Linked DNA regions of Lichenicola cladoniae. The protein of the gene in region 2 interacts with the protein of the main gene of each other region in a pairwise test. Links are inferred from orthologs where the notes say so. Each region holds a gene or a part of one and is shown on either strand. Other genes may lie near its edges.

Region 1 (7,394 bases), 1.5 Mb from region 2 along the record:
GTTCACAGCAGCCCGCGCGGTTCGGCGAGGGTTTCAACCGGCTGCGACGCACGACAGTGCAGGGTCTGCCGTTCGTCGCCGTCCTGCCGTTGCTCGACCTGAACGACAGCGCCGCGTTCAGCACGATCGCGCAAGGTCTTGCCGATGATCTGGTGTCCGGGCTTGTGCAGTATGGCGGCGTCAAGCTGCTGCAGGGCAGCGAGCTGCAGGAGAGCCTGGCCGAAGGCCGCGACGATGCCGTGCTTCGGCGCAATTTCGGCCTCGACTACATACTGGACGGCACGCTCCAGCGTACCGGCGGCCGGATCCGGGTCATCCTGCGCCTGACCGATATCCGCCAGTACGGCCAGATCGTCTGGGCCCAGCGCTTCGACCTGCCCGAAGGCGACGTGCTGACGCTGCAGGACATGATCACCACCCGGGTTCTGGCGCAGCTCCCCTGGGAGATCATGCTGGTCGAGAGCCGCCGCCTGCATCACCGTCCGGCCGCGGAACTCGATTCGCACGGGCTCGTCATGCGCGCGGTGTCCTACATCCTGCGGATCGACCGCATCCAGAACGACCATGCCTGCGCCCTGCTGCGCCAGTCGATAGAGCTCGATGGCAATCATCCGCTGGCGCACATGATCATGAGCCTGGCTTGCCTCGTTCGCTTCATGCAGCGCTGGGACGACCCGGCGGTCATGGCGAGCCGTGTCGACGCCGAGACCAGCGCGGTGCTGGAACGGGATTCGACCATCAATGGCGGGCTGACCATGAGCGGCCTGATCAGGAGCGAGGTACACGACGAGCCGGAAGCCGCGCTGATCCTTCTCGAGCGCGCGCTGGCGGCGCATCCGTCGGCCGCTGCCGGCTGGGCGGCCATGGCGTTTGCCCAGGTCAGGCTGGGCCGGCTGGACGAGGCGGAGCAGAACTTCCACCACTACAAGACGCTGTTCCCGACCCATCCCATGGAGGTCATGCTCGACCAGCCCAGTATCATGATCCCGCTCCTGCAGGGGCGGTTCGAGGATGCGGCGCGGATCGGAGCGGTGCTGGTGGAAATGCGCCCAGGGTTCGCTCCGAACCTCGTGCCCTACCTGGCCACCCTCGGCCATCTGGGCCGCGTGGCGGAGGCGGAGAGGATCCGTACGCGCCTGCAGACCATGTTGCCGGCGGACGGGATCGCCTCGCTGGTACACGGCGCCGGCCTGCGCGTGACCGAGCATCGCCAGCGTCTCGAGGATGGTCTCCGATTGGCCGGCATCAGCCTGTCGCTCTCCGTTCCGGGTGAGCCGGCCGGGCCGCTTGGCGTGGCACGGCGAGCAGGATAGATAAGCCACCCTTCCCGCATGGCTCCCCGTCACCACGCGGGACCGGCCTCCTCCAGGTCCCCCCAGAGGCTTCATGAACAACGGCTCGATATTTCTCCGCCCGTTCCCTCCCGCCATGCTCGCACTGGTCTGCCTGGGCAGCCTTGCCGCATGCCATGGTTCCGGTGGCCGCAGCCAGGCGGTGGCCGGCGATACGGCCGCGCTGGCGACACCGACGCACGAAAACCACCTGATGGGCGAGGATCGCAGCGCCACCGCCGGTGACCAGACCGCGGTCGGGGTGAATGCCTATCTGTGGCGTGGCGCGATCGACACATTGTCGTTCATGCCGTTCGCATCGGCAGAACCGGCCGGCGGCATCATCATCACCGACTGGTACAGCCCACCGACCACCAGTGGCGAGCGCTTCAAGGCCAACGCCTACATCCTGGGCAAGCAGCTCCGGTCGGACGCGATCCGGGTGTCGATCTTCCGCCAGATCCAGCAGGACGGTCAGTGGGTGGATGCGCCGGTTGCCGCCAACACTGCCGCCGACATCACCAGCAAGATCCTGGCCCGGGCCCGCCAGCTGCGCACCGACGCCGGCGCCGGTTAGGTCGGCGACCAGGGCGGGCTGCGTTCCATGAGCGACAGCGATTTACACCCCATGAGCGACAGCGAACCGCGGCCGGCTGGCGAGATAGAGACGCGCTACAGTTTCTGTGAGGCGGAGCCGCGCTGGCAGACCGCCTGGAACGACAGCGCCTGCTTCGACGTGCCCGACGTTCCGCCCGCGGACCGGCCCAAATACTACGTGCTCGAGATGTTCCCGTATCCGAGCGGCCAGCTGCATATGGGTCACGTCCGCAACTACACCCTCGGCGACGTGGTCGCCCGCTACAAGCGCGCCCGGGGCCATGCGGTGCTGCATCCGATGGGCTGGGACGCGTTCGGCCTGCCGGCGGAGAATGCCGCCCGCGAGCGCGGCATCAACCCGGCAGACTGGACGCTCGCCAACATCGAGACGATGCGCGGCACCCTGAAGCGGCTCGGCCTGTCGCTGAACTGGGATCGCGAGATCGCCACCTGCCTGCCGGATTACTATGGCCAGCAGCAGAAGCTGTTCCTGGACATGGCGGCGGCCGGCCTGGTCGAGCGCCGCGATGCGCTGGTGAACTGGGACCCAGTCGACCAGACCGTGCTGGCCAACGAGCAGGTGGTCGACGGGCGAGGCTGGCGATCCGGCGCGGTCGTCGAAAAGAAGCGGCTCAGCCAGTGGTTCTTCCGGATCACCGAGTTCGCCCCCGACCTGCTTGCGGCACTCGACGGGCTCGACGAGTGGCCGGAGCGGGTACGCCTGATGCAGGCGCACTGGATCGGCCGCAGCGAGGGCGCGCGGGTGCACTTCCCGCTGGCACATCCGCCGGCCGGGCTCGATCCCGACCTGAACGGGCTCGAGGTCTACACCACCCGCCCGGACACGCTGTTCGGCATGTCGTTCCTGGCGATCGCGCCGGAGCATCCGCTGGCGGCCCATGTCGCCCTGAGCGATCCGAAGGCTGCTTCCTTCATCGCCGAATGCCGCAGCCTCGGCACCAGCGAGGCGTCGATCGAGAGCGCGGTCAAGCGCGGCTACGATACCGGCCTGCGCGTTGCCCACCCGTTCATGCCGGAGGCCACCTTCCCGGTCTGGATCGCCAACTTCGTGCTGATGGAATACGGCACCGGGGCGATCTTCGGCTGTCCCTGCGGCGACCAGCGCGACCTCGATTTCGCACGTCTCTACGATCTTCCGGTGCCGGTGGTGGTGCTTCCGCCGGGCGAGGAGGAAGCCGGCTTCTCGATCGGGCGGGTGACCCATGACGGACCCGGCACCCTGATCAACTCCGGCTTCATGGACGGCCTGTCCACGGAAGCCGGTCGCAAGGTGGCGATCGAGCGGCTCGAGGCGATGGGCGTCGGCCGCGGGGTGGTGAACTGGCGCCTGCGCGACTGGGGAATTTCGCGCCAGCGCTACTGGGGTTGCCCGATCCCGATCATCCATTGCGCGAGTTGCGGCCCGGTGCCGGTGCCGGACGACCAGCTGCCGGTGCGCCTGCCCGACGACCCCGATTTCTCGGTCCCCGGAAACGCGCTCGACCATCATCCGACCTGGAAGCATGTGGACTGCCCGTGTTGCGGCCAGCCGGCGACGCGCGAAACCGACACCTGCGACACGTTCGTCGACAGCTCCTGGTACTTCGCGCGCTTCACCTCGCCGCGGGCGCTCACGCCCACGGTACGCGCCGCGTCCGACGCTTGGCTGCCGGTGGACCAGTATATCGGCGGCATCGAGCACGCGATCCTGCACCTGCTGTATGCGCGCTTCTTCACCCGGGCGATGCATGCGACCGGCCATCTCGGACTGGACGAGCCGTTCGCGCGGCTGTTCACCCAGGGCATGGTGAATCACGAGAGCTACCGCGATCCCGACGGCACCTGGCTCCATCCGGAAGAGATCGACCGAAGCAGCACCGGCGCGGTGCGCCGCGACAATGGCGCGGCAGTGCAGGTCGGCCGGGTCGAGAAGATGTCCAAATCGAAGCGCAACACGGTGTCGCCCGAGGCGATCATCGACCGGTTCGGCGCCGATACCGCGCGCTGGTTCGTGCTGTCCGACAGCCCGCCGGAGCGGGACATGGAATGGACCGAGGCCGGCGTCGCCGGGGCGGCGCGCTTCACCCAGCGGCTGTTCCGGCTGGTCGGCGCGGTGGCCGCGGACACGCACCCATCGGCCGCGCCGGAGAGTTTCGGCGAACCGGCGGACACATTGCGCCGCGCCACCCATCGCACCATCGCGGCCGTGACCGAGGCGCTGGAGGCCTTCACCTTCAACGTGGCCGTGGCGCGCCTGCACGAGCTTGCATCGGCGATCGCGGACGCCGCCCAGGCCACGCCGGCGGCCGACCTCGATTGGGCGCGCCGCGAGGCTGCCGGCACCCTCTGCCTGCTGGTGGCACCGATGATGCCGCATCTCGCCGAGGAACTGCTGGCCCTGCTCGACCCCGATGCGGCACTTGCCGCAGTGCAGCCCTGGCCGATCGCGGACCCGCTCCTGGTGGCGGCCCGGCGCGTGACCATCGCGGTGCAGATCATGGGCAAGCTGCGCGGCACCATCGAAGCCCGGCCCGACGAGGCCGGCGACGTGGTGATCGCCGCCGCCGAGGCGGAACCCAACGTCGCGCGCTCGCTCGAAGGCCGGCGCGTGGTCAAGCGCATTCACGTGCCCAACCGGATCGTCAACTTCGTGGTGGCAGGATGATCAGTCGTACGCCGCTCGCCGTCGTGCTGATGCTGCCGCTGGCCGTGTCCGCATGCGGCTTTCATCCGCTCTATGGCGATGGCAACGAGGCAGCCTCCGCGAAGCTGCCGGACATCTTCGTGCAGAGCATTCCGGATCGCGCCGGCCAGGAACTTCGCCTGGCGCTGCAGCAGCGGCTTGCCGGCACCAGCGAGGCGGAACCGCAGGGCTACCTGCTCGCGGTCAGCCTGGCCTCGTCGTCGGAGTCCATCGGTATCCACGGCGACAACACGTCCGAGCGCAACCGCGTGGTCGGCCGGGCGCACTGGAGCCTGTCGGCGGTCTCACCCGCGACCACCCCGGTTGCCAGCGGCGATGTCCGCAGTGTCGATGGCTACAACGTCATCAACGAGCAGTATTTTGCGGCCAGCATCGCCAGCGAGACCACCCAACAGCGTATCGCCAACAATCTGGCCGATGCGATCACTCTGCAGCTCGCCACCTGGTTCACCAACCATCGCCCGCCCGCGACGGCTGCGAAACGTGCCTCGACCGCCTCCTTCCTCACCCCCAGCAACGTACCGGGGGACACCGACCAGACGCCGCTCACCACACCGGGCGAGGATGGCCTGCCGTCCAGCGCGATCGGTCGCAGCAATCCGACCCCGTGACCGGGCTGCCCCGGTAGCTCGATGAAGGTCGATGCGCGGCAGGCCGGGCGGCTGCTGAGTGCGCCCGGAGCTTTGCGCGCCATCCTGCTGCATGGCGAGGATACTGGCCTGATCCGCGAGCGCGCCGCCGATGCGGTGCGCGCGGCGGCGGGTACGCTCGATGATCCGTTCCGTGTCGCCACCCTCTCCCGCGATGCGCACGAACGCCTGGAGGAGGAGGTTACCGCGCTCTCCCTGACCGGCGGCCGGCGCGTGGTGTGGGTTCGCGATGCCACCGACGCGCTGGTGGCGCCGCTGAAGCGCGCCCTCGGAAAGCCGGGCGATACCCTGGTGGTGCTGGAGGGACCGGGCCTGGTCTCGCGTTCCAAGCTGCGCGCGCAGGTCGAGGCGATGCCGGACGGCGCGTCGATCGCCTGCTACCCGGAAGAGGGGCGGGCGCTGGAGGCGCAGGTGTCGCAGATGCTGGGCGCGAACAAGGTGCGGATCGACCCGGACGCGCTGGTCTGGCTGTGCTCCCGGCTCGGTGCCGACCGTGCGGCGACGCGGGGCGAGGTGGAAAAGCTGGTGCTGTATGCAGGCGGCGCCGGGGATGGCGAGGGAAGCATCACGCTGGAGGATGCGATGGCCTGCACCGGCGATGCCGCCGGCGCCTCGCTGGACGATGCCGCATTCGCCGCGACCGCCGGCGACCGGGCCGGCGCCGACCTCGCGATCGAGCGCACGTTGGCCGAGGGGTCGAGCCCGATCGCGGTGGCGCGTGCGCTGTCGGGCCATCTGCACCGGTTGCGGCTCGCGCGGCTGGTCATGGAAGAAAGCGGCCAGGGCGCGCAGGACGCGATGCGGGCCTTGCGTCCGCCCGTGTTCTTCAAGCGGACGCAGGCCTTCGCGCAGGCGCTGTCGCTATGGAGTGCCGCCGGCCTGCTGCGGGCAGCCGAGCAGACCCAGGCGCTCGAACTTGCCTGCAAACAGACCGGATCGCCCGACCTGGTGCTGTGCAAGCGGCACCTGGCAGTGATCGTAGGCCAGGCGCAGGCGAGCCGAGGCGTCCGGCATTGACGGAGCATGTTGCCCGGAGCTCGGGCGTCGGCCTATAAGCGGCCTGGTTGTCCGCGTAGCTCAGCCGGATAGAGCACAGGATTCCTTGTCACCAACTGGGCGTCACGATGGGAAACCGCGTGATGGATCCGCTCAAAGTCGGGGAAAGCTGAGGCGCTCTATGCGCCGTGCCAATCCCGAGCCAAGCCCATCCGAAAGGATGGGAAGGTGTAGAGACTGGACGGGCGGCACCTAAGGGTTCCGGCCTAGGGTGAAGGGACAGTCCAGACCACGAACGCCACCCCAACGGGTGGCGGCGGCGAAAGTCGAAGTGGGATGAATCCTGGGGCCGTGGGTTCGAATCCCGCCGCGGACACCAATTTTCCCGATGACGACTAGCGCTTGCCGGGATCGAAAGCCCGGCGCCGACCGGAACAGGAAGGGCGCCGGTTTATCTTGCTCAGAACTTGCCGGTGACACCGAAGCGGAACGCGCGGCCGAGGATACCGGCGGTGGCCCAGGCCGGGTTGTACTGGTAGCCGCCATATGTGCCGGTATCGAGCGGCGGCCCCTTGTCGAAGACGTTGTAGATGTTGGTGTAGAGGTTGAGCCTGTTGGTCAGCGCATAGTTGATGGTCAGGTCGACGTCCACGAAGCTGGCGACGCCACAGCGCAGCGGATCGCCCGAAAAACCCTGCTGTGCCATGCTGCAATCATTCAGCGTGCCGCCTCCAGTAACGTCTTCGGCGGTGAGCTTGTAGCCGCTGGTGTAGTTCATCGTCGCAGTCACCGCGAGGCGCTTGTAGGTGAAGGTATTGGCCCAGTTGGCGCGCCAGCGCGGCGTGCCGGAAGCTGAGCTGATGTTGGCTGGTCCGAGCGAGCCGGCATAGGACTGAAGGCCGGTGCCCGGGTATGTGATGGTATAGCCGAGGATGTAGGTCGCCTGGCCTGTGCTGGTCCATTTGATGTCCTGCAACGGGCGCGGCAGCGGGATGCGGGCCCCGAGCGCCAGGTCGATCCCGGACGTCACCAGTTTGGCGGCATTGATGTAGCCGAGATTGACGATCCCGGGACGCAGGATGGTGGCTTCCGGATGATCCGGATCGGCAACGTCGG
Region 2 (7,144 bases):
CCAGGTCTGTCCATGTCCATGTCGATCGCCTTCTCGGCGTCGGCCATCGGACGCCAGGCCTATACGATGCGGCTGAGCGAGCACGGATTTCGCGGCGAACTCGCGGATTGCCGTACCTTCACTCTGCGCAGCGAGATCGAGGCACTCCGCACGGCCGGCCTGGCGCGTGGCGGCAGCCTGGACAACGCCGTCGTAGTGGATGGCGGAACCATCCTGAATCCTGCGGGCCTGCGCCGCCCGGACGAGTTCGTGCGGCACAAGATGCTGGATGCGATCGGCGATCTCGCATTGGCGGGACATCCGATGCGGGGCGCGTTTATCGGCAACCGGTCCGGTCATGGTCTGAACAACCGGCTTCTGCATGCCCTATTCGCCGACCGTGGCGCCTGGCGCCTGTCCGGCCGCGCCATCACCGACCAGCGCACGGTGCAGCCGACCGCCTGACATCGGTCGATCTTGACACCGGCCTGTCCGGAACGCCTTCTCGCGGCACGACCGCATGGTATAAGGCGGTCCTCAACTCAAGAGCCGGCAGGTCTATGTCGTCCAATACGTCACATGTCTCCCGGCTGTTCACGGTCCCCTTCCTGCTGGCACTGCTGGGCGGGTGCTCCACGCTCGACAGCCTGAACCCGTTCTCCGACTCCAAGCCGGCCCCGCAGGCCGAGAACGTGCCGCAGACTCCGGAAGGCCTGTATAATAACGGGATCGATGCGCTGCATGGCGGCCGCTACAAGCTTGCGGTCACGCAGTTCGAGAACATCCAGCAGAACTTCCCCTATTCTGGATACACGGCGAACGCCCAGCTCATGGAGGGCTACGCCTACTATCTGCAGAACCAGTATTCGGACGCCGTTTCGCAGGTGGACCGGTTCCTGCAGCTGCACCCGACCAGCGGCGATGCGGCCTACGCGTACTACCTGCGCGCCCTCTGCTACTACGAGCAGATCGCCGACATCCAGCGCGACCAGCAGGGCACCGTCCAGGCGATGAACGCACTGCAGGACGTGATCACCCGGTTCCCGAACACCTCCTACGCCCGCGACGCCCGCCTCAAGATCGACCTCTGCCGCGATCATCTCGCCGGCAAGGAGATGCTGGTCGGACGTTATTACGAGGGCCAGCATTATTACGAGGCGGCGATCAACCGCTACCAGCGCGTCGTGCAGGACTTCCAGACCACCAATCACGCTGCCGAGGCACTGCACCGGCTGGTCGAGGTCTATCTGAAGCTCGGCCTGACCGACCAGGCCCGCAAGACCGCCTCCGTGCTCGGCTACAACTATCCGGGCAGCACATGGTATCAGGATAGCTACGCCGATCTCCGCAGTGCCGGGGCACTCGACGCCTCGGTCAGCGAGCCGGGACAGCCGCCCGTTCCGGCGCAGCAGCGTGGGTTCTTCGGCCGCACCTTCCATTCGATCTTCTGACGATCGTCGGTTCCGGACCCTCGAACCCGTGTCCGGGACGACCATCTCTTTCCCATGCTGACCCAACTCTCGATCCGCGACGTCGTGCTGATCGAGAAGCTGGACCTCATGCTGCACAAGGGCCTCACGGTCCTGACCGGCGAGACCGGTGCCGGCAAGTCCATCCTTCTCGACAGCCTCGGCCTGGCCCTCGGCGAACGATCGGCGACCGGCCTCGTGCGCGCCGGTGCCGAGCAGGCCAGCGTCAGTGCATGCTTCGACATGGGGCCGAATCATCCGGTCCATGACCTGCTCAACGAGCAGGGTATTGGCCATGAGCCCGGCGAACCGATCGTGCTTCGGCGCATCGTCACCAGGGATGGCCGCTCGCGCGCCTATGTGAACGACCAGCCGGTCGCCGTGTCGCTGCTGCGGCGCACCGGCGCGCTGCTGGTCGAGATCCAGGGCCAGCACGAGCAGATGGGCCTGGCCGATCAGGCGACCCATCTCGACCTGCTCGACGCGTTCGGGGTGAAGCCCGCCCTGCGCTCGGCGATCGCCACCCGGCACAAGGCCTGGATCGCGGCCCGCGCGGAGCTGGCCCAGGCCCGCAGCCGGATCGAGGAAGCCGCGCGAGAGGAGGAATGGCTGCGTCGCGCAGTACAGGACCTTGCGGCGCTCGGAACCCAGGAAGACGAGGAGAACCAGCTCGCGGCGACGCGGCTGACATTGCAGCAGGGCGAGCGCCGCGCCGAGGCGATCACCGCCGCGATGTCCGAGCTGACCCCGCGCGACCGGCGCAGCGGTGGCGGTCCGGCGGCCGCGTTGCGAGCAGCCAGCCGCGCGCTGCAGCGATTGCTGCCGGCCACCACGGCGGTCGCCAGCGCGGATGCCGAAACCATGCTGCAGGCCGATGGTCCGCAAGCGCAGGCGCAGGCGGCACTCGACGCATTGGATCAGGCCGAGGCCGCGCTTTCGGATGCCGAAGGGCTGCTGTCCCGGCTCGCATCCGACCACGATGCCGACCCGAAGCTCCTGGAACAGACCGAGGAGCGCCTGTTCGCGCTTCGTGCCAGCGCCCGCAAGCACGGCGTGTCGGTGGTCGAACTGCCCGGCCTGCTGCTCGAGCTTCGGTCGCGCCTCGACGCGCTCGAGACCGGCAATGCCCGGATCGAGGCGCTGGAGCGTGCGGTGACCGAAACGCGCCGGGCGTTCGAGACGGAGGGTGCTGCCCTGACGGCAGCGCGCACCACCGCCTCAAAGCGCCTGGAGACCGCCGTCATGGCCGAGCTCAAGCCGCTCCGGCTGGAACGCGCGCGCTTCATCGTCTCGCTCGAGGCGCTGCCGGCCGAGTCCTGGACTGCTCGCGGCATGGAGCAGTCCTCGTTCCTGATCGCCGCCAATCCCGGCCAGCCGCCCGGGCCGCTCGCGCGCGTAGCCTCCGGTGGCGAGCTGTCGCGGCTGATGCTGGCACTCAAGGTCGTTCTCGCCGGACGCTCGGCGATCCCGACCCTGGTGTTCGACGAGGTGGATTCCGGCGTCGGCGGCGCTACGGCGGCATCGATCGGCGAACGGCTGGCGCGGGTGGCGGATGGGGTCCAGGTGCTGGTCGTGACCCACAGCCCGCAGGTTGCTGCACGCGGCAACAACCATCTGCGTATCGCCAAGCAGGTGACGCGCGAACGAACCGAGACCCGCGCCGAGCCGTTGGACGGCGACGCTCGACGCGAGGAGATTGCCCGGATGCTGGCCGGCGAAACCATCACCGAGGCGGCCCGCAAGGCGGCCGACAGCCTGCTCGGGATCGCGTAGTGGCGGCCAAGGCGCCGCCAACGGAAGCGCGCGAGCTGGGCACGATCGAGCCGGACGGGCTGGACGAAACCGAGGCAGCGGCCGAGCTGTCCAGCCTTGCGGTGGCACTGGCGCGGCTGAGCCATGCCTATCACGTGGACGATGCGCCCGAGGCGAGCGACGCCGAATATGACGCGTTGCTCCGTCGCAACGAAGCGATCGAGCGCCGCTTTCCCAGGCTGGTCCGGGCCGACACCCCATCGGCCAAGGTGGGTGCCGCGCCCGAGGGCGGCTTTGCCAAGCACCAGCACCTCGTGCCGATGCTGTCGCTGGACAATGTCTTCGATCGCGCCGAGTTCGAGGCGTTTGCCGCCCGCGCGCGCCGGTTCCTCGGGCTGAAGGACGAGGCCGATACCAGGCTTCGGTTCGTCGCCGAGCCAAAGATCGACGGGCTGTCGATCAGCCTCACCTACGAGGATGGGCATTTCGTTGGCGGCGCCACCCGTGGCGACGGCACCACCGGCGAGGACGTGACCGCCAACCTGCGCACGCTCAAGGGCCTGCCGGAGCGCTTGGCCGGCAAGGCCCCCGGCCTGATCGAGATCCGTGGCGAGGTGTTCCTGCAGAAGGTGGACTTCCTGGCGCTCAACCAGCACCAGGCCGATGCCGGGCAGCGCCTGTTCGCCAACCCGCGCAATGCAGCCGCGGGATCGTTGCGCCAGCTCGACCCGGAGATCACCGCGGGCCGGCCATTGTCGTTATTTGCCTACGCACAGGGCCGTTCCAGCGAGCGGATTGCGGACACCCATTCCGGCTATCTGGACCAGCTGCGCGCGTGGGGGTTCAGCGTAAATCCACTGTCGGACGTGCTGGAGAATGCCGAGGAGGCGGAGCGGTTCCAAACCGAGCTGGCCCTGAAACGATCGGCCCTCGCCTATGATATCGACGGCGTCGTCTACAAGATCGACGACATCGCCCTGCAGGAGCGGCTCGGCTTCGTGGGGCGCGCGCCACGCTGGGCGGTGGCTTGGAAGTTCCCGGCCGAGCAGGCCGTCACCCGGCTGCTCGAGATCCGCATCCAGGTCGGACGCACCGGCGCGCTGACCCCGGTCGCGGTGCTGGAGCCGGTCAATGTCGGAGGGGTGCTGGTCACGCGGGCGACCCTGCACAACGAGGACGAGATCGCGCGCAAGGACGTGCGGCCGGGCGACCGGGTCCAGCTGCAACGGGCCGGCGACGTGATCCCGCAGATCCTGGGACGGGTGCCGGAAGATGGCGTCGAGCGTGGCGAGCCCTACGTGTTTCCCGACCATTGCCCGGCCTGCGGCTCCAAGGCAGTGCGGCCTGAGGGCGAGGTGGTGGTGCGCTGCACCGGCGGCCTGGTCTGTCCGGCGCAGACCGTCGAGCGGCTGATCCACCTGGTGTCGCGGCCCGCGTTCGACATCGACGGGCTTGGCGACAAGTCGATCCAGGAGTTCCACGACGCGGGGCTGATTCGAACGCCCGCCGATATCTTCCGGCTGAAGCCCGAGGACCTGGACGGGCGCGAAGGCTGGAAGGCCACCTCGATCGCCAAGCTGATGCGGGCCATCGAGGCGAGACGCACCATCCCGCTGGCCCGCTTCATCTACGGGTTGGGCATTCGCCGCATCGGCGAGACCAACGCCAAACTGCTGGCCCGTCATTATGGCAGCTATGCCGAGTGGCGGGCGCAGATGCTGCTCGCCACCACGATCGGCTCTGACGAACGGTTGGCGCTTGGCAGCATCTCGCGCGTGGGCCCGTCCATCGCCGACGAATTGGCGACGTTCTTTTCGGAGGAGCACAACCGCATTGCCGTGGACGAGTTGGCCGCCCTGCTGACGATCACCGACGAGGTCGCCCCGGAGAGTGCCGCCCTCGCCGGCAAGACCATCGTATTCACCGGCACGCTGGCGACCATGACCCGTCCGGAAGCGAAGGCGATGGCCGAGCGCCTTGGCGCCAAGGTGACCGACACCGTCAGCCAGAAGACAGATCTCGTGGTGCTCGGCGCGGAAGCCGGATCTAAGGCGAAGAAAGCCGCTTTGCTCGGGATCGCCACGCTCGACGAGCCGGCATGGCGGGAGCTGGCCGGATTAGCCGATTGAGTGACAAGGGGATGCCATCACAAAAGTTCCGTGACAATTCGGTTGATACGGCATCGGAACTTATAAATCATTGACTTTTGACGACGTGTCGTTGCAAATATGGGACGAAGCGTGGTCATCCGCCGCTCCCGTTCCAGATTATTCCTGTTCGACCGACTGCAGTCATTCTGCGGACCGAACGCCATGACCTAAGCGGGAAACTCGTTGACTGCAACTCGATCTGCAGTGTTACCATAGGTAGCGTATCGGTTGGCGCAGCTGATAATCTCCTGGTTCGGCTGAGCCGCTTGAATTCCTGGAGAAAGTAGATGGCAGATCGGCGGACGCTCTGTCGCGCCGCCGAACCGGACCGCGGCCCTCTGGTTGCAGCGCTCCTCGTCCTCATGTTCGGGACGATGGTCCTGGTGGCGCGGCTCTTCTGCGCAGACTTGGACGGATATACGTCGTTCTGGCCGGCCAATGCCGCCATGGTCGGTGCGCTGCTGACGCTGAGGTTGCGTTACTCGATCCCAGTCCTGATCGGCTGCTTCTGGCTGAACCTCGGCCTGAACGTCCTGGGTTTTCTCTCGCCCCAGGAGAGCCTGCTTGCCTGCATCGTGAATGTTGTCCAGGCGGTTATCGTCGCGGTCCTGACGCGACGATATTGCGGTGCGCTGACCGACCTTACCCGCTTCCGCAGGTTCGCGACGTTCACGCTTATCGCCTTGGCGGTCACGATCGCCGATTCTGCGGTTGGGGTGAGCATCGAGAAACTGGTCCTGCACGACGATAGCAGCGTCGTTCGCGACTGGGCGCAATGGGTCCTGTGCGACCTGTTCGGCTTGCTGGTCGCGACGCCCGTGGTCATCCTGGTGATCAGGAACATCGGCAGGAGCTGGCGGATCACCCACGCGCTGGTCGAACCGGTGATCCTGCTGGTGCTGACCGTTGTGCTGACGTTCGTCAGCTTCATGTTCTCCCACTCTCCGTTGTTCCTGTTGATCTTCCCGGTGATGGTCATGCTGGCCTTCCGGGCCAGGCCGATCTGGGTCCTCACCTCCGTGCTGGTCGTCTCGATATTCGTCTCCGCGATGACGGCGCATAATCTCGGGCCGATCGCCCTGCTATCCCCCGATGGGCAACTCATGCGCGAGAACATGCTGCAGCCGTACCTGCTGTCGCTGTTGCTGTCCGCGTTGCCGGCGAGCAACGCACTCGGCGAGAAGCTCCGGACGTCGCGACGGCTCGCGCAGCTGACCAGCAACCTCGAGCACGCGGCGACCCACGACCCGCTGACCACGCTGATGAATCGTCAATTGTTCAAGAAGCACCTGGCTGGTTGCGTTCGGGCCGGAAAGAACGGGGTCGTCCTGTTTATCGACCTCGACCATTTCAAACGGGTAAACGACGTGCACGGCCACCAGACCGGCGACGAGGTCCTGTGGATCTTCGGCAAGCGGATCGGGGAGTGCGCGCGCCGTCTTGGCGGCGAGGCCGCCCGCTTCGGCGGCGACGAGTTCGCGATGCTGATCCCCGACCAGGACTCCGGACAGGATATCGACGCCCTCTGCGGGTCGATCCTGCGGACCGCGCGCATACCCTACCAGGTCGGCCACGTGACCGTCCTGATGTCGGTCAGCATCGGCGCGGCGGGCATGCAGGTCGGCCATGGCGACACCGACACGTTGCTACGGAACGTGGACCTGGCGATGTACTCCGCAAAGAATACCGGCCGCGACAACTACCGGGTCTTCAACGACGAGTTGAAATGGGCGATCACCTACGCAAACGAGAACGAGCCTCGTCCGGATCAGCGCACTGGCCTGTAGAGCGGCA

What was found.
Region 1: the proteins of ligA (region 2) and leuS interact in binary tests that used the Escherichia coli proteins (3 or more experiments, as listed by UniProt). The link is inferred for Lichenicola cladoniae from one-to-one orthologs.

What each region holds. Positions count from the first base shown.
Region 1 is NZ_CP053708.1:4,554,017-4,561,410, forward strand. Bases 1,612-4,793 are described here. They hold leuS (leucine--tRNA ligase), read left to right. Parts: upstream 1,612-1,959; coding sequence 1,960-4,593; downstream 4,594-4,793. Other genes in these bases: HN018_RS20655 (DUF3576 domain-containing protein), read left to right, coding at 1,612-1,908; HN018_RS20665 (LPS assembly lipoprotein LptE), read left to right, coding at 4,590-4,793. Also shown: HN018_RS20650 (BTAD domain-containing putative transcriptional regulator), read left to right, coding at 1-1,313; more of HN018_RS20655, read left to right, coding at 1,387-1,611; more of HN018_RS20665, read left to right, coding at 4,794-5,243; holA (DNA polymerase III subunit delta), read left to right, coding at 5,265-6,299; HN018_RS20675 (TonB-dependent receptor domain-containing protein), read right to left, coding at 6,739-7,394.
Region 2 is NZ_CP053708.1:3,099,151-3,106,294, forward strand. The notes cover bases 2,873-5,804. They hold ligA (NAD-dependent DNA ligase LigA), read left to right. Parts: upstream 2,873-3,280; coding sequence 3,281-5,329; downstream 5,330-5,804. Other genes in these bases: recN (DNA repair protein RecN), read left to right, coding at 2,873-3,221; HN018_RS14160 (diguanylate cyclase domain-containing protein), read left to right, coding at 5,638-5,804. Also shown: lpxC (UDP-3-O-acyl-N-acetylglucosamine deacetylase), read left to right, coding at 1-444; HN018_RS14145 (outer membrane protein assembly factor BamD), read left to right, coding at 540-1,430; more of recN, read left to right, coding at 1,485-2,872; more of HN018_RS14160, read left to right, coding at 5,805-7,137. UniProt on the Escherichia coli protein: DNA ligase that catalyzes the formation of phosphodiester linkages between 5'-phosphoryl and 3'-hydroxyl groups in double-stranded DNA using NAD as a coenzyme and as the energy source for the reaction.